DNA from 3 places in the Bradyrhizobium sp. USDA3010 genome. Region 1 is predicted to be linked to each of the others. Evidence: predicted binding sites of a transcription regulator. Region 1 holds the regulator's gene; each other region holds the start of a gene.

Region 1 (9,446 bases):
GACCTTACGATCGCGCCAAGGCCCTCAGCGCCTTCAAGCTCGGTGATCTCACCTTCTATTGGATCACCCGTATCTCGGCGATCTCGGTCCTGCTGATCCTGGGCGGCATCATCCTGTCGCTGATCGCCGGCGCCTGGCCGGCGATGAAGGAATACGGCTTCGCCTTTCTCTGGACGCAGCGCTGGGCACCCTCGGCCGATCCGCCGGTGCTCGGCGCGCTCGGCCCGATCTACGGCACCCTGATCACCTCGGTCATCGCGATGCTGATCGCGATTCCGGTCGGCATCGGCATCGCCATCTTCCTCACCGAGCTCTGCCCGCCAATGCTGCGCCGCCCGATCGGCATCGCCATCGAGCTGCTCGCCGGCATCCCCTCGATCATCTACGGCATGTGGGGCTTCTTCGTGCTGGGCCCGTTCCTGGCCAACACGTTCCAGCCCTTCATGATCAGGATCTTCGAGGGCGTTCCGGTGCTGGGTGCGGTGTTCGCCGGTCCGCCGTCCTATCTCAGCCTGTTCAACGCCGCGCTGATCCTCGCCATCATGGTGCTGCCCTTCATCACCGCGATCTCGGTCGACGTGTTCAAGACCGTGCCGCCGGTGCTGAAAGAGGCCGCCTACGGCATGGGCTGCACCACCTGGGAAGTCGTCCGCAGCGTCGTGATCCCCTACACCCGGGTCGGCGTGATCGGCGGCATCATGCTGGCGCTCGGCCGCGCGCTCGGCGAGACCATGGCGGTGACCTTCATCATCGGCAACTCGTTCCGAATCTCGTCGTCGATCTTCGCGCCGGGCACCACGATCTCGGCGGCGATCGCCTCCGAATTCGCGGAGAGCGACGGCCTGCACCAGTCCGGCCTGATCCTGCTCGGCCTCCTGCTGTTCGTGCTGACCTTCTTCGTGCTCGCCGGCGCCCGGCTGATGCTGATGCGGCTTGAAACGAAAGCGGGGAAATAGGGCCATGAACCCGATCTACAAATCCCGCCGCCGCAGCGACATCGTCATTCGCACACTCTGTGTCGGCGCGGCGCTGTTCGGCGTCACCTGGCTGGCGCTGATCCTGTTCACGCTGGTCTATAACGGCCTTGCCGGCCTCAGCGTGCAGCTGTTCACCCAGAACACGCCGCCACCGGGCTCGACCGAAGGCGGCCTGCTCAACGCCATCGTCGGCTCGGTCATCATGACGGTGATCGGCGTCGGCATCGGCGCGCCGCTCGGCCTGTTCGCCGGCACCTACCTCGCCGAATACGGCAAGCACGACAAGCTCACCTCGGTGATCCGCTTCATCAACGACATCCTGCTCAGCGCGCCCTCGATCATCATCGGCCTGTTCATCTACGGTGCGGTGGTGGTGCCGATGCGCGGCTTCTCGGCGATTGCAGGCAGTCTCGCGCTCGCCGTGATCGTGATCCCGGTCGTGCTGCGCACCACCGAGGACATGCTGCTGCTGGTGCCCAATCCGCTGCGCGAGGCGGCCTCCGCGCTTGGCCTGCCGCGTTCGCTGGTGATCAAGCGGATCGCTTATCGTGCTGCGCGTAGCGGCTTGATCACCGGCGTGCTGCTGGCGACCGCTCGCGTCGCAGGTGAAACTGCGCCGCTGCTGTTCACCGCGCTGTCGAACCAGTTCTTCAGCTGGGACTTGACCAAGACGATGGCCAACCTGCCGGTGACCATCAACAACTTCGTGCAGAGCCCTTACGCCTACTGGAAAGAGCTGGCGTGGAGCGGTGCGCTGCTGATCACCTTCACTGTGCTCGCGCTGAATATCGGCGCGCGTATCCTTGGTGCCGAAAGGGCCGCAAAATGACCGAGCTTTCCGTTTCAACGAGTAACCCGAGCCACGTTGCTCCGCATACGCCGCTGCCGGAAGCGCCGCCGAAGGTCACGGTGCGCAACCTCAACTTCTACTACGGCGAGCACCACGCGCTGAAGAACATCAACCTGACGCTCGGCACCAACCGCGTTACGGCGTTCATCGGCCCGTCGGGCTGCGGCAAGTCGACCCTGCTGCGCATCTTCAACCGGATGTACGATCTCTATCCGGGGCAGCGCGCGGTCGGCCAGCTGATGCTGGACCAGACCAACATTCTCGATCCCAAGCTCGACCTCAATCTGCTCCGCGCGCGGGTCGGCATGGTGTTCCAGAAGCCGACGCCGTTCCCGATGACGATCTACGAGAATATCGCCTTCGGCATCCGCCTCTACGAGAAGATCTCGAAGTCCGAGATGGACGACCGGGTCGAGAAGGCGCTGCGCGGCGGCGCGCTGTGGAACGAGGTCAAGGACAAGCTGAACGCCTCCGGCCTGTCGCTCTCCGGCGGCCAGCAGCAGCGGCTGTGCATCGCGCGCACCGTGGCGGTGCGTCCCGAGGTGATCCTGTTCGACGAGCCGTGCTCGGCGCTCGACCCGATTTCGACCGCCAAGGTCGAGGAGCTGATCCAGGAGCTGTCCGAGGACTACACGATCGCGATCGTCACCCACAACATGCAGCAGGCGGCGCGCGTCTCCGACAAGACCGCCTTCATGTATCTCGGCGAGCTGATCGAGTTCGACGACACCAACAAGATCTTCACCTCGCCGAGCGATCGACGGACTCAGGATTACATCACCGGCCGGTTCGGCTGAGGAGATACAAGATGGCTTCTGAACATACCGCCAAGGCATTCGACAGCGACCTGCAGGAGTTGACCCGCCTGGTCGCCGAGATGGGCGGCCTCGTCGAGCGGATGATTACCGAGTCGGTCGACGCGCTGATCCGTCGCGACGTTGCGCTCGGCAAGCGCGTGGTCGCCGCCGACATCGAGATCGACAATCTTCAGCGCGTCATCGAAGAGCGCGCGGTGCTGACGATCGCCCGCCGCCAGCCGATGGCGATCGACCTGCGTGAAATCGTCAGCGCGATGCGCGTGGCCACCGATCTCGAGCGGATCGGCGACCTCGCCAAGAACATGGGCAAGCGCGTCGCGGCGCTGGAAAGCGATTTCCAGCCGCTGAAGCTGATCCGCGGCCTGGAGCACATGACCGACCTCGTGCTGTCGCAGGTCAAGTCGGTGCTCGACGCCTATGCCGCGCACGACCTGCCGGCGGCGATGAACGTCTGGAAGGGCGACGAGGAGGTCGATGCGATCTGCACCTCGCTGTTCCGCGAGCTCTTGACCTACATGATGGAGGATCCGCGCAACATCTCGTTCTGCATCCATCTGATGTTCTGCGCCAAGAACATCGAGCGGATCGGCGATCACGCCACCAACATCGCCGAGACCGTGTTCTACATGATCGAGGGCCAGCAGATCACCGACAAGCGTCCGAAGGGCGACATGACCAATTTTGCCACCACTGTGCCGGGTACCTAGGACATGATCCGCAGCGCGGAGCCGGATTGTCTTCACGACAAGTCGTTTCCGCGGGGATTATGCCCAGGAAGGTAAGCGTTTCGGTTTGCGTCTGGGCAACGGATCACCACAGAGAGAGAACTTAAACCGATGAGCGCACGCATTCTGGTAGTCGAAGACGAGGAAGCGCTGACGACACTGTTGCGCTACAACCTCGATGCGGAAGGCTACGATGTCGAAACGGTCGGGCGCGGCGACGATGCCGACACCCGCCTGAAGGAGCGCGTTCCCGACCTCGTGGTACTGGACTGGATGCTGCCGGGCCTGTCCGGCATCGAGCTGTGTCGCCGCCTGCGGGCGCGTCCCGAGACCAAGCAGCTTCCGATCATCATGCTGACCGCCCGCGGCGAGGAGAGCGAGCGCGTGCGCGGGCTTGCCACCGGCGCCGACGACTACATCGTCAAGCCGTTCTCGGTGCCGGAATTACTGGCACGGGTGAAGGGCCTGCTGCGCCGCGCGAGCCCGGAGCGGCTTGCGACCGTGCTGACCTACGGCGACATCGAGCTCGATCGCGAGAAGCGCCGCGTGGCGCGCTCGGGCCGTCCGATCGATCTCGGTCCGACCGAGTATCGGCTGCTCGAATTCTTCCTCGAGCATCCCGGCCGCGTGTTCAGCCGCGAACAGCTGCTCGACAGCGTCTGGGGTCGCGACATCTATATCGATGAGCGTACCGTCGACGTGCATATCGGCCGCCTGCGCAAGCTGCTCAATCCGGGCCGCGAGCAAGATCCGATCCGCACCGTGCGCGGCGCCGGTTATGCGCTCGACGACCGCTTCGCGAAGGCCGAGCCGCAGCCGTAAGGCCGGCCGGCAATCGCAAGCCACAATACGGCGTCGTCCCGGCGCAGGCCGGGACCCATAACCACTGTTCTCTTTTGCTTGCATGCGCTGGTGCCACAGCCGCCTTAAACCACTTGCACCAGTGGTAATGGGTCCCGGCCTGCGCCGGGACGACGCCAGTGATGTAGTGCGTTCTCCGCTTCAAACACCGCCCCGGATTTCGCTTCGCTCCATCCGGGCTACGATCACATAAAAAAATCCCCGCTTTCGCGGGGATTTGTTTTTGCAGTCCAGGCTGGTTTCCCGAGTGCTACTTGATCTGTGGCTTCGCCGACGGCCGGCGGCGATCGGCGGCGGGCTGGTAGGCGACGCGCGAGTGATGCGCGCAATAGGGCAGGCCGGCGAGCGCCTTGCCGCCGCAGAAGAAGAATTCCGGGCTCGAGGGATCTCCGACCGGCCAGTGGCAGGTGGCCTCGTTGAGCTCGAGCAGCGACAGCCGCTGGCTCATCGGCACCACATTGTCGAAGGAGATCGGATCGGGCTCCATCTCCACCTCGAAGGCGTGCGCGAGCGCGGTGTTGCCGCGCGACACCGGGCGCGCCACCCGCATCATGTGCTGGGCGGGACGGGCCTTGCGCTGCCGCGGCGCAGCCGTGGAGGGGGCCTTGGCGCGGCCGGAGAGGCCGAGCCGATGTACTTTGCCGATCACGGCGTTTCGCGTCACATTGCCAAGTTCCGCCGCGATCTGGCTGGCCGAGAGGCCGGATTCCCAGAGCTTCTTCAGCTGCTCGACGCGATCGTCGGACCAAGTCAATACAGTCATCGCATTCTTCCTTTCGCATGGCGCCGGCCACTCATCGGAGCGGCGCTGCGAGCCAATCTGGACAAATATCCCTGCGGCCAGAATCCCTTAGCCCTCGCCGGGCACGGTGTTGCGCCCGAACGTTTACGCGAGACACGAAGGCTACTTAGAGGGTCCAGTACTGCCGCACGAGATGTCGTACCCGACAGGCCAAACGCTACAATATGGCGTGACTCTGGCGCAAGAGTCCGCGGCCGTGCGTCCACATGTTCCCACAAAGTTAAGCATTGCTGTGAGGCTTTTCCACCGCACCGGAATGCTCCGGATTGCGCCGGTTTCGCATTGCAGGAAGGCCAGCAAAGGCCGGCTCCTGGCGATTGACACTGACCGGCCGCCGCATAGAATGACCCGCACGTGCCGCCCGCAAAGGCGGCCGTTTTGTTTTCCGAAGCTGGCGGTTGCTGCGTAGGCGTCAAGGCGCGCAGCGATTGACGGCTTCAAACCGGCAGTGAACGCCATGACCAACGCCTCGTCGCATCTGCTCCCCGTCTTCGCCCGGGTCGATCTCGGCTTCGAGCGCGGCGAGGGCGCCTGGCTGATCGCAACCAATGGCGACCGCTATCTCGATTTCACCTCGGGCGTCGCGGTGAACGCGCTTGGGCATGCGCATCCGCATCTGGTCAAGGCGCTGCAGGAGCAGGCGACCAAGCTCTGGCACATGTCGAACCTGTTCAAGAGCCCGGACGGCGAGGTGCTTGCCGCGCGACTGTGCGAGCAGAGTTTTGCCGACTTCGTGTTCTTCTGCAATTCCGGCGCCGAAGCGATGGAGGGCGTGATCAAGCTGGTGCGCCACCACCACTTCTCCAAGGGCCATCCGGAGCGCTACCGCATCATCACCTTCGAAGGCGCCTTCCATGGCCGCACGCTGGGCACGCTGGCTGCGACCGGCTCGGCGAAATATCTCGAGGGCTTTGGCCCGCCGATGGACGGCTTCGACCAGGTGCCGCACGGCGACATCGAGGCGGTGAAGAAGGCGATCGGCCCGCACACCGCCGGCATCCTGATCGAGCCGGTGCAGGGCGAGGGCGGCGTGCGCTCGGCGCCGCAGTCGTTCTTCAAGGCACTGCGCGCGCTGTGCGACGAGCATGGCCTGCTGCTCGCCTTCGACGAGGTGCAGACCGGCATGGGCCGCACCGGCGAGCTGTTCGCCTACAAGCGCACCGGCGTCACGCCAGACGTGATGTCGCTGGCGAAGGCGCTCGGCGGCGGGTTCCCGATCGGCGCGGTGCTGGCGACCGCGGACGCTGCGGCCGGCATGGCGCCGGGCTCGCACGGCTCGACTTTCGGCGGCAATCCGCTGGCGGTCGCCGCCGCCAATGCCGTGCTCGATGTCATGCTCAAGCCCGGATTCTTCGAGCACGTGCAGAAGATGTCGCTGCTGCTCAAGCAGAAGCTCGCTTCCGTCGTCGACCGCTATCCCGGCGTGCTGTCGGAGGTGCGCGGCGAGGGCCTGTTGATCGGCGTCAAGGCGGTGGTGCCGTCGGGCGATCTGATCGCCGCGCTGCGCAACGAGAAGCTGCTCACCGTCGGCGCAGGCGACAATGTGGTGCGGTTCCTGGCGCCCCTGATCGTGACCGAGGCCGAGATCGACCAATCGATCACAGCGCTCGAGCGCGCCTGCTCTGTGCTATCGGCGCCGCAGCCGAAGAAGGCGGCTGGATAATGAGCAAGCCGGTCCGTCACTTCCTCGACATCAACGAGCTGCCGCTCGCCGAGCTGCGCAACATGCTCGAAGCCGGAGCCGCCATGAAGGCGAAGCTGAAGGCGCATGAGAAGGGCAGTAAGCCGCTCGAAGGCAAGACGCTGGCGATGATCTTCGAACGCCCGTCGACCCGCACAAGGGTGTCGTTCGACGTCGGCATGCGCCAGCTCGGCGGTGAATCCATCATGCTGACCGGCGCCGAGATGCAGCTCGGCCGCGGCGAGACCATCGCCGACACCGCGCGCGTGCTGTCACGTTATGTCGATGCGATCATGATCCGCATCCTCAACCATGACGCGCTGCTCGAGCTCGCCGCCCACGCCACCGTGCCCGTCATCAACGGCCTGACCCGGCGTTCGCATCCCTGCCAGGTGATGGCCGACCTTATGACATATGAGGAAAACCGCGGCTCGATCGAGGGCAAGACGGTGGCCTGGACCGGCGACGACAACAACGTGCTGGCCTCCTGGGCGCACGCCGCCGAGCGGTTCAAGTTCAATCTCAACATTGCCACGCCGCCCGAGCTCTCGCCGAAGAAGCCGATGCGGGACTGGATCAAGGCCACCGGCGCGCCGATCAGGCTCGGCACCGATCCGGAAGCCGCCGTGCGCGGCGCCGACTGCGTCGTCACCGACACCTGGGTGTCGATGGGCGACAAGGAGGGCGAGCACCGCCACAACGTGCTGAAGCCCTATCAGGTCAATGCCAAGCTGATGTCGCTCGCCAAGCCGGACGCGCTGTTCATGCACTGCCTGCCCGCGCATCGCGGCGAGGAGGTCACCGACGAGGTGATCGACGGCCCGCAATCCGTGGTGTTCGACGAGGCGGAAAACCGCCTGCATGCGCAGAAGGGCATCCTGGCCTGGTGTTTCGACACGGTCGCGTAGTCGACGACATCAATGCCGTCGTCTCTGCCTCGTGCGCAATTGCGCACTGGAGCAGGGACCCATACGCTGCGGCCTGCGAAAAAGGCACATGGGCAGACGCCTTGTGCCGCGACAAAATCCTGTGGTTATGCGTCCCTGCTTTCGCAGGGACGACGTCGATTCCCGGTATGCTGAACCCCTTTATTTCATGGTCCGAGACCCCAGATAGAGCGCCATGGTTTCACAATCCCCCGACATCAAAATCCAGGCCGAGACGCCCATTCGCGCGCCCTCCGCGGTTCCTGTCGACGATGCCGTGCTGGCCTTCGAGGTCGGCGCGCTGGACTTGCGCGGCCGGCTGACCCGGCTCGGCCCCGCGCTCGACGAGATCCTGCACAAGCACGATTATCCGCCGGCGGTCGGCAAGCTGCTCGGCGAGGCCATCGTGCTGACCACGCTGCTCGGCTCCTCCGTCAAGTTCGAGGGCCGCTTCATCCTGCAGACCCGGACCGACGGTCCGGTCTCGCTTCTGATCATCGATTTCCAGGCGCCCGACCGGCTGCGTGCCTATGCGCGCTACGATGTGGCGCGCCTCAAGGACGGGCAGAGCTCGGGTGAGCTGCTCGGCAAGGGCCACCTTGCAATGACCATCGATCAGGGCGCGAACACCAGCCGCTACCAGGGCCTGGTCGCGCTCGACGGCGGCGGCCTGGAAGAGGCGGCCCACGAATATTTCCTGCGCTCGGAGCAGATTCCGACGCGGGTGCGGCTCGCAGTCGGCGAGGAGATGCGCGGCGGCGAAGGCGGCAAGCTGCACTGGCGCGCCGGCGGCATCCTGCTGCAATTCCTGCCCAAGGCCCCCGAACGTGCCAAGCAGGCCGATCTCCATCCCGGCGATGCGCCGGAGGGCACGGCCACGCACAGCGTGCCGGATGACGATGCCTGGGTCGAGGGGCAGTCGCTGATCTCCACCGTCGAGGATGTCGAGCTGATCGATCCCGATCTCTCCGGCGAGCGGCTGTTGTACCGCCTGTTCCACGAACGCGGCGTGCGCGTCTTCAACCCGCAAACGCTGCGCGCGCAGTGCTCCTGCTCGCGCGATGCGGTGTCGTCGATGCTGAAGAGCTTTGCGCCGAACGATCGCGCCGAGATGGTCAAGGACGGCAAGGTGGTCGTGACTTGCGAGTTCTGCTCGTCGGTCTACCAATTCACGCCGCAGGAAGCCGGCGTCGAGTAGGCGGGAAACCGACAACAAGGCCCGCTAAGCAGGCCTGTCAGCTCAGCAAGGTGCGGGTCTTGGCGGCGGCGTCGTAGATTTCGATCTGAAGCATCGGATAAGCCGCCTTCAGCTGTCGGCCAGACGTTTCAGCAGCCTCGGCGGTGTCGAACTCCGACTTGAAGTGTTTGTCGACAATGATCACGAAGCCTTCGGTAGGAGGCCGGTCGGCGCGCAGCGGCTTCTTCGGCTCTGGTTCGTCAATGGAAAGCAGGGATTTCTTCGTCGTCATGGGAATCCTCCTGGATCGATCTCAACTCAGCCGGTGAAACGCGAGCGGCAGGGTCTCGCGCACGAGCCCGCTCAGATTCAAGGTCTCCCCGCTGTCGGTGATATCCGAGAACAGTATCTCGACATAGGGATGCTGGCGGTTGAACGCAGCACCGCGTTGGTATTTCGCACTGACGATCCGCTCGATCGCCGCCAAGTTCAGCCTGCCGAGTGCGTTGTATTGATCGCGGAACAGGCTTTGATGTCCGCCGCGGTGCTCGACAGACTCGGCCCAGACGTCCATCACCTTGCGGCCGATGAATGCTTCGATCCGTTCATTTCCATCACGGGCGACAAGT
Region 2 (9,446 bases), on a different contig from region 1:
GCTGGCGCATCCCGTTCCTGCTGAGCCTCGTGATGATCGCCATCGGGCTCTACATCCGGCTCGGCATCATGGAGACGCCGACATTCCGGCGGATCGTGGCCGAGAACCGTGTCGCGCGCGTCCCGGTGATCGAGGTGATCAAGCGTCAGCCGCGGTCGATCATTCTCTCGGCGCTGGCGCGGATGGTCGAACAGGCGCCGGCCTACATCTACCTGGCCTTTGTCTTCGCTTACGGCACCCAGGTCATCCATCAGGATCGCGACTTCCTGCTCATCTGTCTGATCTGCGCCGGCACCCTTGAGCTCTTCACCATCCCGCTGGCGGGGCACCTATCGGATCGGATCGGGCGCAAGCGCCTGTACCTGATCGGTGCGGTTCTGACCGGGCTGTTCGGCTTTGCGTATTTCGCGCTGCTGAACACGGCAGCTCCGGCGTTGATCTTCATCGCCATCGTGCTGTCATTCATACCGCATGCTCTGACATATGGCCCGCAGGCGGCGCTCATAGCCGAGTGCTTCACCCCGCGGCTGCGGTACAGCGGTTGCTCGATCGGCTACCAGCTCTCCTCGGTCATTTCAGGCGGGCCGGCACCGTTGATCGCCACCGCATTGCTGGCCGCCACCGGCTCGGGCTACGTGATCGCGCTCTACATTCTGTTCTGCGCGGTCGTCAGCATTGTCGCGACCGCCATGATGCCCGACTACACCAACAAGGACATTTCCGAGGAGCACGACAGGCCTTGATCGAATGATCCAAACGAGGTCTGCAAAAAAAGCGCGGGCCGCCTCGATTGATGTCGAGGCATGCCCGCGCATTGAACTCGCGGATGCTGAATTAGCCGTGTCTTAGTGGATGCTGCGTCAGTGCACGCTGACGGCCTGCAGCTCGTTGCTCCAGGCGTTCGCGATCGCGGCTTCGCGGCTGTCGGTCAGCATGATCGGCGTGCCGTCGGCGGCATGCAGTGCGAACAGCTTGAGGCCCGGCGCGATCTTCGGCGCCTGCGGAAAGAGATCCGGCACGTCCTCGGAACGGACCTGCTTCACATAGGCGATATGGCCCTCGCCCAGATGGGCCAGCGCTTCCGGCGTGACGCTGTTGGATTCGATGGTGGTGGTACTCAGTTCACTCATGGTCTCGACTCCTCAGTCAGATAAGCGGTCGAGTCCGCTTGTTGTTTCTATTATTCGTGTTCATTGATAGCGATTGTCTTAACGACCCGTTCAGGTTCCGGCCTGGCCAAGTCGATCGACAACAACCCGTTCTTCAGATCCGCGCCCAGCACCTGCATCCCCTCCGCCAGCACGAAGGTGCGCTGGAAGTGGCGCGCGGCGATGCCGCGATGGATGTATTGCCGAGCCTTGTCGTCCTGCTGGCGGCCACGGATGACGAGCTGATTTTCCTCAATAGTTACATCGAGTTGGTCGCGGGTGAAGCCCGCCACCGCCAACGTGATGCGCAACCGCTCGGGCTGCCCGTTGGTACGGTCGCACCGCTCGATATTGTACGGAGGATAGCCGTCAGCGCCCTTCACGACGCGGTCGAGCGCACGCTCGATCTCGTCGAATCCCAGAAGGAACGGACTGGACAACGATGGAACACGAGACATTACAAAGTCCTCTCGAAGCGACTTTGAGGGGCCCTTGCGGCGCCCCATGCAACCGGCGGGCCGCTTGCCCGTCGGTCACCAGCCAATATGGGAGTGATCTGGATAGCGTTCAAGCGCCTCTGAAACCAGCGTAAATGCCGCCTGGCGCATATCGGTTCTGATCAAATCAGGACCAATATGCTCCACTTTTTGTTTTGGGCGCGTTTCTTCACGCGAACCGGTGTCCACTTCGCTCGAAAACGCGCCGGCATGGCCCCCATGCCCTCCCGATCGGTTACGGGCCGACGCGCTTGCGGCCGTCAGCGGTAAAAAGATGCAGTTTGTCGCGCGGCGCGACCGCCCGGATCTGCTCGCCGATTGCAGGCCCAGTGGCGCCGGGAATCCGGACGATCACTTCGCCCGGCGGCAGCTCGCCCGGATTGGCGGCGATGGCCCGTTCCTCGCGCTGGCGGCTGCCGTAGACGAAGGTCTCGGCGCCGACATGCTCGATCGCCTCGACCGTCAGGCCGAGCGCGACGCCGCCGGATGCGGTCTCGCCCGTGATCACGAAATCCTCCGGCCGGATGCCGACGATGCCGGCACCATCGGCGCCCGCGATCTGGGAGGTCAGCTCGTCCGAGCGCAGCGGCATCAGGTTCATCGGCGGGGCGCCGATGAAGGAGGCGACGAAGGTGGTCGCCGGCTTCTGATAGATTTCCAGCGGATTGCCGATCTGCTCGACCTGGCCGCCATTCATCACCACAAGGATGTCGGCGAGCGTCATCGCCTCGAGCTGGTCGTGGGTGACGTAGATCGAGGTGGTGTTGAGCCGGCGCTGCAGCTTGCGGATCTCGACCCGCATCGCGATGCGCAGCTTGGCGTCGAGGTTCGACAGCGGCTCGTCAAACAGGAAGACTTTCGGCTGGCGCACGATGGCACGGCCCATCGCGACGCGTTGGCGCTGGCCGCCGGAGAGCTGCCGCGGCTTGCGCTCCAGCATCGGCGAGAGCTCGAGGACGCGCGCGGCTTCCTCGACGCGGGTCTTGACCTCGGCTTCGGCCATGCCGCGATTGCGCAGGCCGTAGGCCATGTTGTTGTAGACGCTCATATGCGGATAGAGCGCGTAGTTCTGAAACACCATCGCGATGTCGCGATCGGCGGGCTCGATCTGGTTGACGACGCGGCCGCCGATGTCGATCTCGCCGCCGGTGATGGTCTCGAGCCCCGCGACCATGCGGAGCAGCGTGGACTTGCCGCAGCCGCTTGGCCCGACCAGCACGCAGAACTGGCCGTCGCCGACGTCGACATCGACGCCCTTGATGGCCTCGAAGCCGCCGGGATAGGTCTTGCGGACGCTGCGCAGCGTGACGTTAGCCATTACTTTTCCGTCTCCACCAATCCGCGCACGAACAGTTTCTGCATCACGACGACGACGAACACCGGCGGCAGCATCGCGAGCAGCGCGGTCGCCATCACCACAGGCCATTCGGTCAGCGCATCCGTCGTGGTGATCATCTTGCGGATGCCGACCTGGATGGTCTGCATGTCGTCGCGCGTGGTGATCAAAAGCGGCCAGAGATACTGATTCCAGCCGAGGATGAACAGGATCACGAACAGCGCGGCCATGTTGGTGCGCGACAGCGGCAATAGCGTATCCCAGAAGAAGCGGAACGGGCCCGCACCGTCGATGCGCGAAGCCTCCAGCAACTCATCCGGCACGGTCATGAAGAACTGCCGGAACAGCAGCGTCGCGGTGGCAGAGGCGATCAGCGGCAGCGACAGGCCGGCATAGCTGTCGAGCAGATGCAGGTCGGCGACGATCTTGTAGGTCGGATAGATGCGCACCTCGACCGGCAGCATCAAGGTGATGAAGATGATCCAGAAGATCGCCATCCGGAACGGAAATCGGAAATAGACGATCGCGTAGGCCGAGATGATCGAGATCGCGATTTTGCCGACCGCGATCAACAGCGCCATGATCAGCGAGTTCAGCATCATGTTGAGCACCGGCTCGCGGGTCGAGCCGCTCGTGCCGACAAACAGCGTCTGGTAGTAGGTCTCGAGGAAATGGCCGCCGGGCAACAGCGACATCTGGCCGTTGGCGATGACGGCGTTGTCCTGGGTCGAGGCGACGATCGCCAGATAGACCGGGAAGGCGACGATCGCGATCCCGATCCACAGGATGGCGTGAGCCAGATAGCGCTGGAAGCCTTCCTCCTCGACCATCAGTAGGTCACCTTGCGTTCGACGAAGCGGAACTGGATTCCCGTCAGCACGACGACGATGACCATCAGGATGACCGACTGTGCCGCGGAGGAGCCGAGATTGCCGCCGAGCAGGCCATCCGTATAGACCTTGTAGACCAGCGTTTCGGTCGCCTTGCCGGGGCCGCCGCGGGTCATCGTGTCGATGATGCCGAAGGTGTCGAAGAAGGCGTAGACGATGTTGATGACCAAGAGGAAGAAGATGGTCGGCGACAGCAGCGGGAAGATCACGGTCCAGAACCGCCGCATCGGGCGGGCGCCGTCGATCGCGGCGGCCTCGATCACGCTTTTCGGGATGCTCTGCAGCCCGGCGAGGAAGAACAGGAAATTGTAGGAGATCTGCTTCCAGGCCGCGGCGAGGATGATCAGGGCCGCAGCCTGGTCGCCGTCGAGCAGCGGATTCCAGTCAACGCCCATCGCGCGCAGGTAGCGCGACAGCACGCCGAGCGAGGGATGCAGCATAAACACCCAGAGCACGCCGACCACCGGCGGGGCGACCGCGTAGGGCCAGATCAGCAGAGTGCGGTAGAGCGTCGAGCCGCGCAGCGGTCTGTCGGCCATGACAGCGAGCAGCAGCGCGAACGACAGCGAGGAGACCGCGATCGCGAACGAGAACGCGAAGGTTCGGACGATTGCCGCGAAATAGGCCGGGTCCTTGAACAGTTCGAGATAGTTCTCGAACCACACGAAGGTGGTCGAAAGGCCGAAGGCATCCTGCAGCAGGAAGGATTGAATCACCGCCTGTGCGGCCGGCCAGTAGAAAAAGATCAGGACGATCGCGAGTTGCGGGGCAACCAGCGCGTAAGGCAACAGCTTTGACTGGAAAATCGCTTGCTTTTGCATGATCTCGTAAGAATTGGCAGGCCGCGCGCGTGCGGCCTGCCGGTTGCGTAAAGCATGATCCGGAAAAGTGCGAAGCGGTTTTCCGAAGAGATCATGCTCAAACAAGAAGCGAAAGCGCGGTGACGATCTTCATCGCGCTTTTGCGCATCATGTCAGTGGACAGCGGTCTTTTCAAACTGCCGCAGCATCTGGTTGCCGCGCTCGACGGCCGAGTCCAGCGCCTGCTTGGCGGTCTTCTTGCCGGCCAGCGCCTGCTCGATCTCCTCCGACCACATGTCGCGCAGCTGCACCATGTTGCCGAGGCGCAAACCGCGGGAGTTCTCGGTCGGCTCCTTGTTGGTGAGTTCGAGCAGCGGGGTCTCCAGATAGGGCTGGTCCTTGTAGAAGCCCTCTTCCTTGGCCTTGGCGTAGGCGGCCTTGGTGATCGGCAGATAGCCCGAGGCCTTGTGGATCCAGATCTGGCGGTCGGTGTCCGAGAGGAAGGTCAGGAACTTGGCTACGCCCTTGTATTCCTCAGCCGACTTGCCGCCCATCACCCAGAGCGAGGCGCCGCCGATGATCGAGTTCTGCGGCGCGCCCTTGGCATCGGGATAATAGGGCATCGGCGCAGCGGTGAAGTTGAACTTGGCCTGCGCCTTGACGTTGCCGAAGAAGGCCGACGAGGTCAGGTAGATCGGGCATTCGCCCGCGGTGAAGCGGCCTTCACCGGTGTTGGTGCGGCCGGCGTAGTCGTAGGTCTTGTCCTTCTGCAGCTCGACCAGGTTCTCGAGATGCTTGACCTGCAGCGGGCCGTTGAATTCGAGCACGGTGTCGAAGCCGTCGAGGCCGTTGGCCTTGCTGGCGAGCGGCACGTTGTGCCAGGCCGAGAGCTGCTCGAGATTGACCCAGGTGACCCACGAGCCGGAGAAGCCGCAGGTGGTGTAGCCGGCCGCCTTCAGCTTCTTGGCGTCCTCGAACACTTGCGGCCAGGTCTTCGGGATCTCGGCGATGTTGGCCTTCTTCAGCGCATCGAGATTGACCCACATCACGGTCGACGACGAGTTGAAGGGGAACGACAGCATCTCGCCCTTCGATGTCGAGTAGTAGCCGGTGATCGCGGGCAGATAGACGCTCGGATCGAACTTCTCGCCGGCGTCGGCCATCAGCTTGTAGACCGGTTTGACGGCGCCGGTGGCGGCCATCATCGTCGCGGTGCCGACCTCGAACACCTGCATGATGTGCGGCGCGTTGCCGGCGCGGAATGCGGCGATGCCGGCGTTCATGGTGTCGGCGTAGCCGCCCTTGTAGGTCGGGATCACCTTGTAGTCGGACTGCGAGGCATTGAAGTCGTTGGCCAGCTTGACGATGACGTCGTTGTTGGCGCCGGTCATCGCGTGCCACCACTGAATCTCCGTCACCGCAAACGCAGGCGACGCGAATACGAGCGTGGCAGCGGCTGCCGCAGCAGCGCCGAGTCGTCTGAAAATCATCAAAGGCCCCTCCGGTTGGAACACCATCTTTCGTTGGGCGCGTTATCAGCGCCGGATGACGTTCAAATGACCGTATAAACGAAAGCCATGGTACGGGGGAAGCCGAAGCAAAGGGAAGCGCTAAAAAAGGCGGAGATTGCAGCCCATGTGCGTGCGGTGCAACGCCGGACGCGACGTTGCACCGCAGGGGCGACCTGTTGGCTTAATGCGAACGGTGCCCATCCCGCATCACCTGCGGGACGGGCTTTGCTTCGAATGCGCCGTTAGCGCTTGCGTTGGGGACCGCAGACCACGCCCTTGTCGACCAGGCCGTTGATCTCGTCCTTGGAGTAGCCGAACTCGCCGAGCACTTCCGCAGCGTGCTGGCTGAACTTCGGTGGCGTGCGGCGCAGGCTCGGCTTGGTGCGTTCGAGCCGGATCGGCGAGGCAACGCCCTTGTACCAATCCTTCTCGATGACGTCGCCGCGATGGATCGTGTGCGGGTTGGTCAGCGCCTGATCGACCTTCTGCACGGGGCCGGCCGGCAGGCCGGCGGCAAGCAGCCGGTTGCACAGCGGCTCGGCCTCGTGCTGGCTGAACACCGCGGCAAGCTCGAGGCGCAGCGCATCGCGGTTGGCGATACGGTCCTTGTTGCGGGCAAAGCGCGGGTCGGTGCCGAGCTCGGGCTTGCCGATCTCCTTGGCGAGCTTGCGGAAGGTGCCGTCGTTGCCGACGCCGATGAAGATATTGTCGGTCTTGGTCGGGAAGATCGCGTAAGGCACGAGGTTGGGATGCTCGTTGCCGGTGAGCGATGGCGGCTTGCCATGCATGAAATAGTTCGCGGTGTGCGGATGCATGATCGCAAGCCCGGTCTCGTACAGCGTGGTCTCGATGAACTGGCCGAGCCCGGAGCGCTGCCGCTCCGACAGCGCCATCAGGATGCCGATCGCTGCATAGAGTCCGGTCGTGATGTCGACCAGCGGCACGCCGATGCGCATCGGTCCGCTCTCCGGCGAGCCGGTCGCCGCGATCATGCCGGTCATCGCCTGGATGATCGCGTCGTAGCCGGGATTGCCGCCGCGCGGGCCGTCGGCGCCGAAGCCGGAGATCCGGCAATGCACGAGGCGCGGAAATTTCGCGCGCAGCACGTCATTGCCGATGCCCCATTTGTCGAGCGTGCCCGGCTTGAAATTCTCGATCAGCACGTCGGCGGTCTCGAGCATCTTCATCAGCACCGCGCGTCCGCCCTCGGAAGCGAGGTCGAGGCCGATCGAGCGCTTGTTGCGGTTGATGCCGACGAAATAGGCCGCGTCTTCCTCATGGAAGGGAGGGCCCCAGTCGCGCACCTCGTCGCCGGCGGGCGGCTCGACCTTGATCACGTCGGCGCCGTGGTCGGCAAGGATCTGGGTGCAATACGGGCCGCCGAGCACGCGCGTCAGATCGATCACGCGCAGTCCGGTCATCGCGCCCGTAGCCGCTGAGGTATTCATGGAAACAACCTTCGCTCAGTTGGGATCGGAAAACGAGGGTCCCAGAGCTAACGGTCTTCAGGCGAGGCAGCAATGCTCTCATCGGCGCAGGCCCATGCAGCAGGCAGCGCCCGCGTTCGCCAAGCGAACTGGCATCTGCAATGCAATGATCCGCTGAAACGCAATAGTCCGCCACGCGGGACGTGACGGACTATTGGCAGTCGGTGAACTAGACGACGCTCAGCTTGACGTCGACATTGCCGCGGGTCGCGTTGGAATAGGGGCACACCTGGTGGGCCTTCTCGACCAGCGCTTCGGCGTCGGTGCGGGAAAGGCCGGGCAGCGAGACGGCGAGATCGACGGCGAGGCCGAAGCCGCCTTCCGAACGCGGGCCGATGCCGACCGTCGAGGTCACGGAGGCGTCGGCGGGAACCTTGGGGCCGCCCTGGGAAGCCACGAACTTCATGGCGCCGATGAAGCAGGCGGCATAGCCGGCTGCGAACAGCTGCTCCGGATTGTTGCCGGCGCCACCGCCGCCACCGAGTTCCTTCGGAGTCGTCAGCTTGACGTCGAGCGCGCCGTCGAGCGTTGCCGCATGGCCGTCGCGGCCGCCGGTCGCCTTGGCGCTGGTCTTGTAGAGCACGTTCACAGACATCGTGGTCTCCCTTGGGTTTGGACTTCAGTTGAATTCGATGAACTATGTATTGCATCCAATTAGATTGTGCGCAATATAAAATATGCGGCCTCACATTTAATTGTTCGCAATTGAATCCGCGGTCCTGTGAGCCCAGAATGACCCGGAAACCAGATGGATTTCGATGGGAATCATGGTCAGGAAACAGACGGCGGCGGATCAGGCGCTGCGGCTCGATAACCAGATCTGCTTTGCGGTCTATTCGACCGCGCACGCCTTCAACCGCGTCTACAAACCGCTGCTCGACCGGCTCGGGCTGACCTATCCGCAGTATCTGGTGATGCTGGCGCTGTGGGAGCGCGACGACGTGCCGGTGAAAGACCTCGGCGAGCGGCTGTTCCTGGATTCCGGCACGCTGACACCATTGCTGAAACGGCTGGAGGCGGCGGAGCTGATCAAGCGGACCCGCAGCACCGAAGACGAGCGGGTCGTGCTGATCGCGCTGACGCCGAAGGGCCACGCGCTGCGTGAAAAGGCCAAGGCCGTTCCGCAGTCGATCCTCGCGGCCTCCGACTGCACGGTTGGCGAGTTGATGGCGATGAAGGATGAGATCGTCGCGCTGCGCGACCGGCTGAATGCGGTGCTGGGGGAGTAGTGGGCGCACCCGGCTAGAGGCGCTTCTTGGCGAAGGCGCGGCCGGAGTGGGATTTAAGATACTTCTCGAACGCCAGGGCTTTGTACTTGTCGGGAAAGGCGCAGTACCAGACGAGTTGCCAAGGCTTGAATTTTGAGGTGTGTGCGGATTTGCCGGTATTGTGCTCGGGAATCCGTCGTTTCAGGTCCTCGGTGGCGCCAATATATTCCTGGTTAGGGAAGTTGATGCTGCGGATGATGTAGACGTACCACATTCGCATCCACTGAAGCCGGACGGGAGCAGAACCCTTGGCAGTCCGTCTTCGCCCTTCGGGCTACGCCGGACACCACGCTTCGCCCTTCAGGCAACTCGTGGCTGCGCCACGCGTAGCCCGAAGGGCGAAGCGTGGTGGAGCCAGGCGGGATCGAACCGCCGACCTCTTGCATGCCATGCAAGCGCTCTCCCAGCTGAGCTATGGCCCCTTATCCAGTTGGGATGATCCTGGGGGATCACTCCCGGTCCGCGCGGCCTGGATGACTCGCGCGGCAGCACCGTTGATCATAGATCGG
Region 3 (9,446 bases), on a different contig from region 1:
ATCGACGGCGGCGATGTTGCCGGAGTGTGACCCGCCGCGCACCACGTTCGGCGCGCCCATCAGGATGTCGATGCCGGCGGCATGCAGCCCGCGCGCGGCTTCCATCGTGGTCGGGAATTCCGCGACCGCGACCTTGTCGTTGACGGCGTCGACCACGTTTTCATCCGTGGTGTCGTCGTGGCTCGCCAGCGGAATCCTGTACTGATGCGCCAGCGCGACGATCGCGCGGGTGTTCGCCACGGCATATTCCTTCTGATAGGCGAAGCGCCGTGCGAACAGCACGTCGAGCTGGGCATCGGTCATGCCGCCGCCCTTGCCGCGGTAGTAATCGCGCAGCTTCACCTCATCGCGAAACTGGCGCTGGCCCGGCGTATGATCCATCAGCGACATCAGCCGCACGTCGGGCCGGTCGATCAGCTCCTTGGCCTCGGCGACGACGTCAGGCATCGGCACCTCGCAGCGCAGATGCAGGAAGTGATCGGCACGCAGCAGGTCCTCCTCGCGTGCGGCCGAGATCGCCGCCGCCAATACGCCGGCGCGGCCGTCGACATCCTCGGCGCCGTCCTCGCGCCAGACCCGCAGCGAGTCCAATACGGTGGTGATGCCCGAGGTCGCGAGCTGCCCGTCATAGGAGATCACGGCGGCGACCGGATTCCAGAACACCTTCGGCCGCGGCACGTAGTGCATTTCGAGATGGTCGGTGTGCAGCTCGATCAGCCCGGGCATCAGGAGATCGCCGCCGGCGTCCTCGGCTGCCTCGGGCGCCCTGCCCTCGCCGAATTCGGCGATCTTGCCGTCAGCGATCGCAACCCAGCCCTGCTCGATCACGCGATCGGCGAGGACCAGCCGGGCGTTGCCGATGATGGTGTCTTGCTTGGCGGTCATTTCAAACGGTCCTTCAGGCAGCGGCGGCGAACGAGGTCACATCGACGATACGGTCGGCAATCAGACGGCGGATTTCGTCGTCATGGACAATCGCGACCATCGCGACGCCCTTGGTCTTTTTCTCCGCAATCAGCTCAACCACCACTGCGCGATTCGCCGCATCGAGCGAAGCGGTCGGCTCGTCCAGCAGCAGGATCGGGAGGTCCGAGATGAAGCCGCGCGCGATGTTGACGCGCTGCTGCTCGCCGCCGGAGAAGGTCGAGGGCGGCAAGGTCCACAGCCGCTCCGGAATGTTGAGCCGGCGCAACAATTTCCCGGCGCGATCGCGGGCCTCCTCGCGCGCCACGCCGTTGACGATCAGCGGCTCGGCGACTACGTCGATCGTCGCCACCCGCGGCACCGCGCGCAGGAACTGGCTGACATAACCGATGGTCGAGCGGCGGATGCTCAGCACCTGGCGCGGCTCGGCGGTCGCGAGGTCGACCACCGTGCCGCGGTGGCGAATGCCGATCCGGCCGCTGTCGCAGCGATAGTTGCCGAAGATCATCTTCAGGATCGAGGATTTGCCGGCGCCCGACGGCCCCGACAGCACCACGCACTCACCCGGATCGGCGTGGAACGAGACGCCCCGCACCACCGGCAGCTCGACGCCGCCTTGCAGATGCATGGTGAAGGTCTTCTCGGCATTGGCAAGTTCGATCATCGCGGTCATTGGCAAGCTCATGGCGGAAGTATCGAGGAAACGAGCAGCTGCGTATAGGGCTCGCGGGGATCATCGAGCACTTGGTCGGTGAGACCGGTCTCGATGACGCGGCCGCCTTTCATCACCATCACGCGATGCGACAGCAGGCGCGCGACCGCGAGATCGTGGGTCACGACGATGGCGGCAAGGCCGAGCTCGCTGACGAGATTGCGCATCAGGTCGAGCAGGCGCGCCTGCACCGAGACGTCGAGGCCGCCGGTCGGCTCGTCCATGAACACCAGCCGCGGCTCGGTGACGAGGTTGCGCGCGATCTGCAGCCGCTGCCGCATACCGCCAGAATAGGTCTTCGGCGCGTCGTCGATGCGGCCGACGTCGATCTCGACCCGATCGAGCCAGGTCGACGCGGTGTCGCGGATCCGGCCGTAGTGATTCCAGCCGACCGCCATCAGCCGCTCGCCGACATTGGCGCCGGCCGACACGCCCATGCGCAGGCCCTGCGCCGGGTCCTGATGCACAAAGCCCCAGTCGGTGCGGAACAGGAAGCGCCGCTCCGCCTCGCCGAGTTCGGCGAGATCGCGCAGCATGCCGTCGCGCATCCGGTAGGACACCCGCCCCGCGCTCGGCGCGAGTTGGGCGGAGAGCAGCTGCAGCAGGGTCGACTTGCCTGAACCGGACTCGCCGACAATCGCCAGCACCTCACCGGGATAGAGCGCGAAGGAGACATCGCGGCAGGCCGGGAGCCGGCCGTAATTCTTGGCAAGCCCCTCGGCCACCAGCAGCGGCTGATCGTTGTCGAGGCTCGAATGCTCAGACATGCGCCTTCTCCTTGTGCGGCGCCGCGCTCTCGGTGCCGCGATGGCCGGCGGCCTGGCGCTGCTCGCAGAAGTCGGTGTCGGAGCAGACGAACATCCGCCCGCCCTTGTCGTCGGTGACGATCTCGTCGAGATAGGAATCATCGGCGCCGCACAGCGCGCAAGGCGCGTCGAAGCGGTAGCGCGTGAACGGATGATCCTCAAAATCCAGCGAGACCACGGTGGTGTAGGGCGGGATCGCGTAGATGCGCTTCTCGCGCCCGGCGCCGAACAGCTGCAGCGCCGCGCAATTGTCCATCTTCGGATTGTCGAATTTCGGCGTCGGCGACGGGTCCATCACGTACCGGGCATTCACCTTCACCGGATAGGCGTAGGCGGTCGCGATATGGCCGAAGCGCGCGATATCCTCGTAGAGCTTGACATGCATCAGCCCGTATTCGGCGAGCGCGTGCATCCGCCGCGTCTCGGTCTCGCGCGGCTCGAGGAAGCGCAACGGCTCGGGGATCGGCACCTGATAGACCAGCACCTGTCCGGCATGCAGCGACGCCTCGGGAATGCGGTGTCGGGTCTGGATCACGGTCGCGTCCGTCGTCGAGGTCGTGGTCGCGACACCCGCGGTCTTGCCGAAGAACTTGCGGATCGAGATCGCGTTGGTGGTGTCGTCCGAACCCTGGTCGATCACCTTCAGCACGTCGTTAGGCCCGAGGACCGCCGCCGTCACCTGCACGCCGCCGGTGCCCCAGCCATAGGGCATCGGCATCTCGCGGCTCGCGAACGGCACCTGATAGCCGGGGATCGCGATCGCCTTCAGGATCGCGCGGCGGATCATCCGCTTGGTCTGCTCGTCGAGATAGGCGAAATTGTACGTCGGCGCGTTCATTCCGCGGCCTCCTGCAGTTCGACGGCTTCGTTGGCTTCCGCAAACTCCTTCCGCAGCTTGCGCAGCAGGCCGAGCTCGGACTGGAAGTCGACGTAGTGCGGCAGCTTGAGATGCTCGACGAAGCCGGTCGACTGGACATTGTCGGAGTGCGACATCACGAATTCCTCGTCCTGCGCCGGCGCCGCCGCCTCCTCGCCGAGCTCGCGTGCGCGGAGCGCGCGGTCGACCAGCGCCATCGACATGGTCTTACGCTCGCTCTGTCCGAAGGCGAGGCCATAGCCGCGGGTGAAGCACGGCGCCTCGGTGGTCGAGCCCTTGAACTGGTTGACCATCTGGCACTCGGTGAGCTCGATCGAGCCGAGCGGCACCGCGAAGCCGACGTCTTCGGCTGAGAATTCGACCTCGACCTCGCCGAAGCGGATCTCGCCGGCGAAGGGATGATTGCGGCCGTAGCCGCGCTGCGTCGAATAGCCGAGCGCGAGCAGGAAGCCCTCGTCGCCGCGCGCCAGATTCTGCAGCCGCAGATCGCGATCGGCCGGGAAGTTCAGCGGCTCGCGCGTGAGGTCACCGACCGGCGCGTTGCTATCTGCCTGCGGCGACGATTCGATCAAACCGTCGCGGCCGAGAATGTCGGTGACCCGCGGCGTTGCCGCCTGCGAGGCTTCCGCGGTCATCGGCTGTTCCGGCACAAAACCTTCCGCAAACTGCGGATCGAGCAGGCGATGGGTGTAGTCGAAGGTCGGCCCCAGGATCTGGCCGCCCGGAACGTCCTTGAAGGTCGAGGAGATGCGCCGTCGCACCTGCATCTCGCCCGTGTTGACCGGTTCGGTGGCCCCGAAGCGCGGCAGCGTGGCGCGGAAGGCGCGAACCAGGAAGATCGCCTCGATCATGTCGCCGCGCGCCTGCTTGATCGCGAGCGCCGCAAGCTCGCGATCGTAGAGCGAGCCTTCGGTCATCACGCGGTCGACGCCGAGCGCGAGCTGCTCGGAGATCTGCGCCAGCGTCACCTCGGGCACATCGCGGTCGCCGCGCCGCTCATGCGCCAGCAGCCGATGAGCGTTCTCGATGGCGCGCTCGCCTCCCTTGACGGCTACATACATCGCTCACACTCCGCTTGCGATCAGCCGCGTGGTGCGCGGGATCGCGACAATCTTGTCGTCATGGACCAGCACGACGTCGATGCCGCGCGGGAACAGCGCTTCATTGATCGACAGCCGCTGGAACAGGTCGCGCGGCTTGATCATCGCCTGCAGCACCGTGCTGCCGTCGATGCCGGGCCCCTTCAGCTCGAAGGCCGGGCCCTGCGTCAGGCTGTCGACCTGCAGGATCAGCGTGGTCGACCGGTCAGGATATTCGCTGCTGCCGAACGCGAAACGCTCCAGCGCGGGCAGGTTTGCTGCATCGCCGATCAGCGCAAAGCTTGCGATCGCGGAACCCGCAACCACCGGCGCGCTGGCGTGAAACTTCAGCCAGCGGGCGACGTCCGGCGTCGCCGACATCGCGGCATCGAGCCAGATCGGCGTGTCGTGATCGAACAGTGTCAGCGCGATCGCGGCCGCGCCGCGCATCATGCCGGCGGGCGTTCCGACGCTTGCCGCGACGCGCTGCACGCTGCCCGGGCGCGCCATCGCATCCATCACGGAGCGGAACGTAGATTGCGCCGACAGCACCTTGTCGGCAAACCCTGCGGGCATTTCGGCAATCGTCGTCATTGCATCATCCCTCACCGCGCACCATCGTGTAGAAATCAACCCGCGTCGCCGCGGTCTCCGCAGCCTTGCGGGCGCGTTCGGCATTCATCGCGACACGCAGCGGCGCGATCACCTTGGCCTCCACCTCGCCGGACAGCTTCGCCGATTGCACCATGGCGTCGCACAGCGCGATCATCTGCGCCTTGTGCGCATCGCGGCCGAGCGTGTAGCCGAAGCCCACCTCGCCGGTCGCAAGCCGCACCGCCGCGCGCGACACCGTCGCCTCGCCGAGGTTGAACGGCGCACCGTCACCGCCGATCCGCCCGCGCAGCATCACGAGGCCGTTCTCCGGCTCGCGCAGGTTTTCATGCGTCGGCACTGCGATCGCCGCCAGCCTGCCTGCAATGTCGGCCGCGGCGGAGTGCGCCAACACTATCATCGCGGCCTTGCGCTGGGCCTGTTTGCTGTCTGGTCCGGTCGAATTCATGTGCAACCTTTGGACAACCTTGCTTGCATCAAGTTGTCTATGATAATAGACAACTTGATAGCCGAGCGCCATGACTGTTTCGTGACAAACCGAAGATTTCTGGTATCACCGCGCCATGAGCATGCAGGAAAGTTCCGGCGTCGCCTTGTGGCGGCAGGTCGCTGACGGCATCGAGCGCGGCATCGCCGACGGCCGCTTTGCTGCGGGCGAAAAGCTGCCCGGCGAGATGGAGATCGCCGAGACTTACCGCGTCAACCGCCACACCGTGCGGCGGGCGCTCGCCGCATTGGCGGAGCGCGGCCTGGTGCGCGCCGAGCGCGGTAGCGGCACCTATGTCGAAGCCCAGCGCCTCGCCTATCCGCTGCGTTCACGCACGCGATTCTCGGAGATCGTCGGCGCCGGCGGCCACGAGCCGCGCGGCCAGCTGATCGATGCAGGCAGCGACGTCGCCAACCGCGAGATCGCGCGCGAGCTCGGCCTGAAGATCGGCGCGCCGCTGATCCGCATCGAGGCGGTGCGGCTCGCCGACCGGACGCCGATCTGCGTTTCCACCACATGGCTGTCGGCCGAGCGCTTTCCCGATGCCGGCAGCGTGTTCGCCGACGTTCGCTCGATGACGAAACTGCTCGGGCATTACGGCGTGAAGGACTACCACCGCGCCTCGACCCGGATCACCGCGGCGATTGCCGATGCGACCGACGCCGCACGGCTCGATCTGCCGCTGGGCCGGCCGGTGCTGGTGGTCGACGCGACCGATGTCGATATGCTGGACCGCCCGCTGGTGACCAAGCGCTCGCGCTTCGCCGCCGAGCGCGTGGAGTTCCTGGTCGAGAATAGCTGACCCTTCCCCCTCGCCCCGCTCTTGCGGGGAGACGGTTGGGGTGAGGGGCTGTCTCGACGAATCCGGAAGCTGTGAGTCCGGGGAGAGTCCCCCTCACCTGGAATTTGCGCTACGCGAAAATTCCGGCCTCTCCCCGCACGCGGGGAGAGGCGAAGGAGAGGCTACACCACCGCCCTTTGGCCGATGATGGCAAAGCGCAGCTTGCTCGAGATGAAATCGATCGCGGCGACCGCGATCAGGATCATCAGGATCAGGAACGACACCTTCTGCCATTCCAGCACGCGGATCTGCTCGGCGAGTTGCAGGCCGATGCCGCCGGCGCCGACGATGCCGATGATGGTGGCCGACCGCGTGTTCGATTCGATGAAGTAGAGCACCTGGCCGGCGATCACAGGCAATACCTGGGGCAACAGTCCGAAGCGGATTTCGTGCAGCGCGTTGCCGCCGGAGGCGCGGATGCCCTCGACCTGCTTGCGGTCCGCCGCCTCGATCGCCTCCGAGAACAGCTTTCCGAACGCGCCGAAGTCGGAGACCATGATCGCCAGCACGCCGGCGAACGGGCCGAGACCGACGACGTTGATCCAGACCAGCGCCCAGATCAGCGTATCGACGCCGCGGATCGAATCCAGGAAGCGGCGCACCGGAAAGCGGATCAGGTTCGAGGGGATGATGTTGCGCGCCGCCAAGAGGCTGACCGGCAGCGCCAGCAGCGCCGCAAGCGTGGTGCCGAGCAGCGCGATCGACAGCGTCTCGCCGAGCGCCTGCATATAGAGCGGGAACGATGCGCCGGGATTCGGCGGGATCATCATCATGGTGATCCAGCCGAGTTGGCTCATTCCCGAGATCAGCCTGGACGGCGAGAAGTCGAGATCGACCAGGCCGTATGCAAAGATCGCGAGCGCTGCCACGATCGTGGCCGGCATCGCCAGCCGCGCCGATGCGGGGCGTTCGAACACGCCGGGGTATTTCGCACGCAAGTCCGCGGTGTCCGGCTTCGGCAGCTGGCTCATCGCCGGGTCTCCTTGCCGAACAGCCGGCCGCGCAGCCAGCCGGTCGAGATGTCGATGATGAAGACGGTGACGATGATGGTGACGAGGATCGCGCTGACGTCGGAATAGTAGAATTTGCGGATCGCGACCACGAGCTCCTGCCCGATGCCGCCGGCGCCCACGAAGCCCATCACCGACGCCTCGCGGACATTGATCTCGAAGCGCAGCAGCGCATAGCTGGCATAGCCCGCCGAGACCTGCGGCAGGATGGCAAAGCGCATGCAGGACAGCCAGCTCGCGCCGGCGGAGCGGATGCCCTCGACCGGCTTCATGTCGGCATTCTCGACGATCTCAGCGAACAGCTTGCCGAGCGCGCCGGTGGTGTGGATCGCGATCGCCAGCACGCCGGCCATCGGCCCGAGGCCGAACGCGATCACGAAGATCAGCGCGAACACGATGCCGGGCACGGTGCGGGCGAATTCGAGCAGGCGACGGACGGTAAAGCGCACCCATGGTCCCGGCGAGGTGTTCTGGGCCGCGAAGAAGTTCAGCGCAAAGGCGAACACAGCACCGGTCAAGGTGCCGACATAGCTGATCAGGAGGGTCTCACCGAGCAGCCGCAACCATTTCTTCAGGCCCCAGAACCATTCCACCGGATCGGTCCAGACCCGGGCACCGGAATCCAGCGTCAGGATGCGGTCGAAATAGCTGACGAAGTTGCCGAAATAGGTAAAGAACGTGTGCAGGTTCACGTCGGCGCCGAGTGCCGCGATAAACAGCGCCGCGCAGAACACCGCGGCCGCCACCGTCGCCTTCAGCCGCTTGCGCGCGACCGCCTTGCGATAGGCATCGTTCAGCGTCGCCAATTGCTGCGCGGGAAGGATGGAAATGGCGGTCGCCATCGATGCGGGCCAGTCTGCTCGAGGGGTGAACGAAAAGGGCCGGGTTGTCGAAACCCGGCCCAGTTCAGCAGCGACGTGCGATCAGGAACCTTTCTTGCGCAGAGCGTCGACGAACTTGATCAGCTCGATGGTCTTGTCGTAGTCGGCGTTGGTGACCGGCTGCCACGGACGGTTCTTGCCGTCCGACAGCTTCTTGAAGGCTTCCGGATCCTTCGTCGGCATGTCGAGGAAGGCCTGCTTGATCTTCGCCTTCATGTCGTCGGGAAGGCTCTCGAGATAGGCGTAGGGCGAGTTGATGATCAGGTCGGACTTCACGATGATGCGGAAGTCTTCCTTCTTCAGCGGCGTGCCGTCACTCGACTTCACCATGTTCTTGGCCAGCATGCGGGTCAGGTTGGAATCGTCGTCGGCATTCCACCAGTTGGCGGCGACGTCGACGGTACCCTGCGCCAGCGCCAGCACGGCGTTCTCGTGGCTGCCGGTGAAGACGACCTTGGAGAAATAGGTCTCCGGATCGATCCCCATCTGGTTCAGCTTGAAACGCGGCATGTTGTTGCCGGAGGTCGAGTTGGGATCGACCAGGCCGATATTCTTGCCCTTGAGGTCTTCGACCTTCTGGTACGGGCTCTTGGCGAGCACGTAGAACACCGAATAATAGCCCTTCGAACCGTCGGCATTGACGTCGATCACGAACGCGTCGGTCTTGACGCCGGTGAGGCGGGCGCGGGCGAACGACGCCGGGCCGTAGTAGCCGATGTGGATGTTGCCGGCGCGCTGGCCCTCGATGACGGCCGCGTAGTCGTTGGCGACGCGCAGGGTCACCTTGATGCCGAGTTCCTTCGACAGATATTCGGTAAGCGGACCGTAGCGTTCGGTGACGCCGGAGCCATTCTCGGCGGGAATCACCGCGAAGGTGATCTCCGGATACTTGGTCTTCCAGTCCTCGGCCGAAGCCGATCCTGCGAATGCCAGCGCGGCGGCGCCGGCCAGAATGATGCGACGAGTGATCATGTTACCCCTCTTTGGTAGTTACGCCTGTTCGCCGGGCGAAATGCCCGGTTGCCCTGTTTTTCGAAAATGCGCCGCTCAGGCCGCGGCTGCGGTGCCGAGCGCCGAAGCAGTTGCGCCATCGGGCACGGGCAGCGGTGCCCCGCCCATGACGTCATTGGCCTCGAGGTCGTAGAGCTCGCGGGCAATATGGTCGGTCAGCGCTGCGGGGGCGCCGTCGAACACCACGCGACCCGCCGCCATGCCGA

Evidence for each region. The regulator PhoB, encoded in region 1, activates phosphate uptake and scavenging genes when phosphate is short. The targets are predictions, from matches to a motif close to TGTCATNNANCTGTCAT.
Region 2: a site for PhoB is predicted at 6,217-6,233, ahead of ugpB (sn-glycerol-3-phosphate ABC transporter substrate-binding protein UgpB). Genes of this name have one in related genera too.
Region 3: a site for PhoB is predicted at 5,529-5,545, ahead of phnF (phosphonate metabolism transcriptional regulator PhnF). Genes of this name have one in related genera too.

Annotation. Positions count from the first base shown of each region.
Region 1 covers NZ_JBWJZD010000001.1:396,652-406,097, reverse strand. Annotated here, with positions in the region: gene pstC (phosphate ABC transporter permease subunit PstC) at 1-956, shown strand, start outside; gene pstA (phosphate ABC transporter permease PstA) at 961-1,806, shown strand; gene pstB (phosphate ABC transporter ATP-binding protein PstB) at 1,803-2,624, shown strand; gene phoU (phosphate signaling complex protein PhoU) at 2,636-3,352, shown strand; gene phoB (phosphate regulon transcriptional regulator PhoB) at 3,482-4,192, shown strand; gene AC066Y_RS01720 (GcrA family cell cycle regulator) at 4,482-4,994, opposite strand; gene AC066Y_RS01715 (acetylornithine transaminase) at 5,491-6,696, shown strand; gene argF (ornithine carbamoyltransferase) at 6,696-7,622, shown strand; gene AC066Y_RS01705 (Hsp33 family molecular chaperone) at 7,837-8,838, shown strand; gene AC066Y_RS01700 (hypothetical protein) at 8,876-9,109, opposite strand; gene AC066Y_RS01695 (signal transduction histidine kinase) at 9,131-9,446, opposite strand, start outside.
Region 2 covers NZ_JBWJZD010000012.1:98,151-107,596, reverse strand. Annotated here, with positions in the region: gene AC066Y_RS20135 (MFS transporter) at 1-743, shown strand, start outside; gene AC066Y_RS20130 (BQ00720 family protein) at 861-1,130, opposite strand; gene AC066Y_RS20125 (Hsp20 family protein) at 1,181-1,606, opposite strand; gene AC066Y_RS20120 (hypothetical protein) at 1,682-1,834, opposite strand; gene AC066Y_RS20115 (sn-glycerol-3-phosphate import ATP-binding protein UgpC) at 1,881-2,963, opposite strand; gene ugpE (sn-glycerol-3-phosphate ABC transporter permease UgpE) at 2,963-3,811, opposite strand; gene ugpA (sn-glycerol-3-phosphate ABC transporter permease UgpA) at 3,811-4,692, opposite strand; gene ugpB (sn-glycerol-3-phosphate ABC transporter substrate-binding protein UgpB) at 4,845-6,161, opposite strand; gene AC066Y_RS20095 (CaiB/BaiF CoA transferase family protein) at 6,425-7,630, opposite strand; gene AC066Y_RS20090 (organic hydroperoxide resistance protein) at 7,839-8,264, opposite strand; gene AC066Y_RS20085 (MarR family winged helix-turn-helix transcriptional regulator) at 8,437-8,898, shown strand; gene AC066Y_RS20080 (GIY-YIG nuclease family protein) at 8,912-9,151, opposite strand; tRNA gene AC066Y_RS20075 (tRNA-Ala) at 9,284-9,359, opposite strand.
Region 3 covers NZ_JBWJZD010000020.1:83,403-92,848, reverse strand. Annotated here, with positions in the region: gene AC066Y_RS26845 (alpha-D-ribose 1-methylphosphonate 5-triphosphate diphosphatase) at 1-885, opposite strand, end outside; gene phnL (phosphonate C-P lyase system protein PhnL) at 899-1,597, opposite strand; gene phnK (phosphonate C-P lyase system protein PhnK) at 1,606-2,403, opposite strand; gene AC066Y_RS26830 (alpha-D-ribose 1-methylphosphonate 5-phosphate C-P-lyase PhnJ) at 2,396-3,280, opposite strand; gene AC066Y_RS26825 (carbon-phosphorus lyase complex subunit) at 3,277-4,380, opposite strand; gene phnH (phosphonate C-P lyase system protein PhnH) at 4,384-4,992, opposite strand; gene phnG (phosphonate C-P lyase system protein PhnG) at 4,997-5,458, opposite strand; gene phnF (phosphonate metabolism transcriptional regulator PhnF) at 5,574-6,299, shown strand; gene phnE (phosphonate ABC transporter, permease protein PhnE) at 6,461-7,309, opposite strand; gene phnE (phosphonate ABC transporter, permease protein PhnE) at 7,306-8,190, opposite strand; gene phnD (phosphonate ABC transporter substrate-binding protein) at 8,272-9,201, opposite strand; gene phnC (phosphonate ABC transporter ATP-binding protein) at 9,277-9,446, opposite strand, start outside.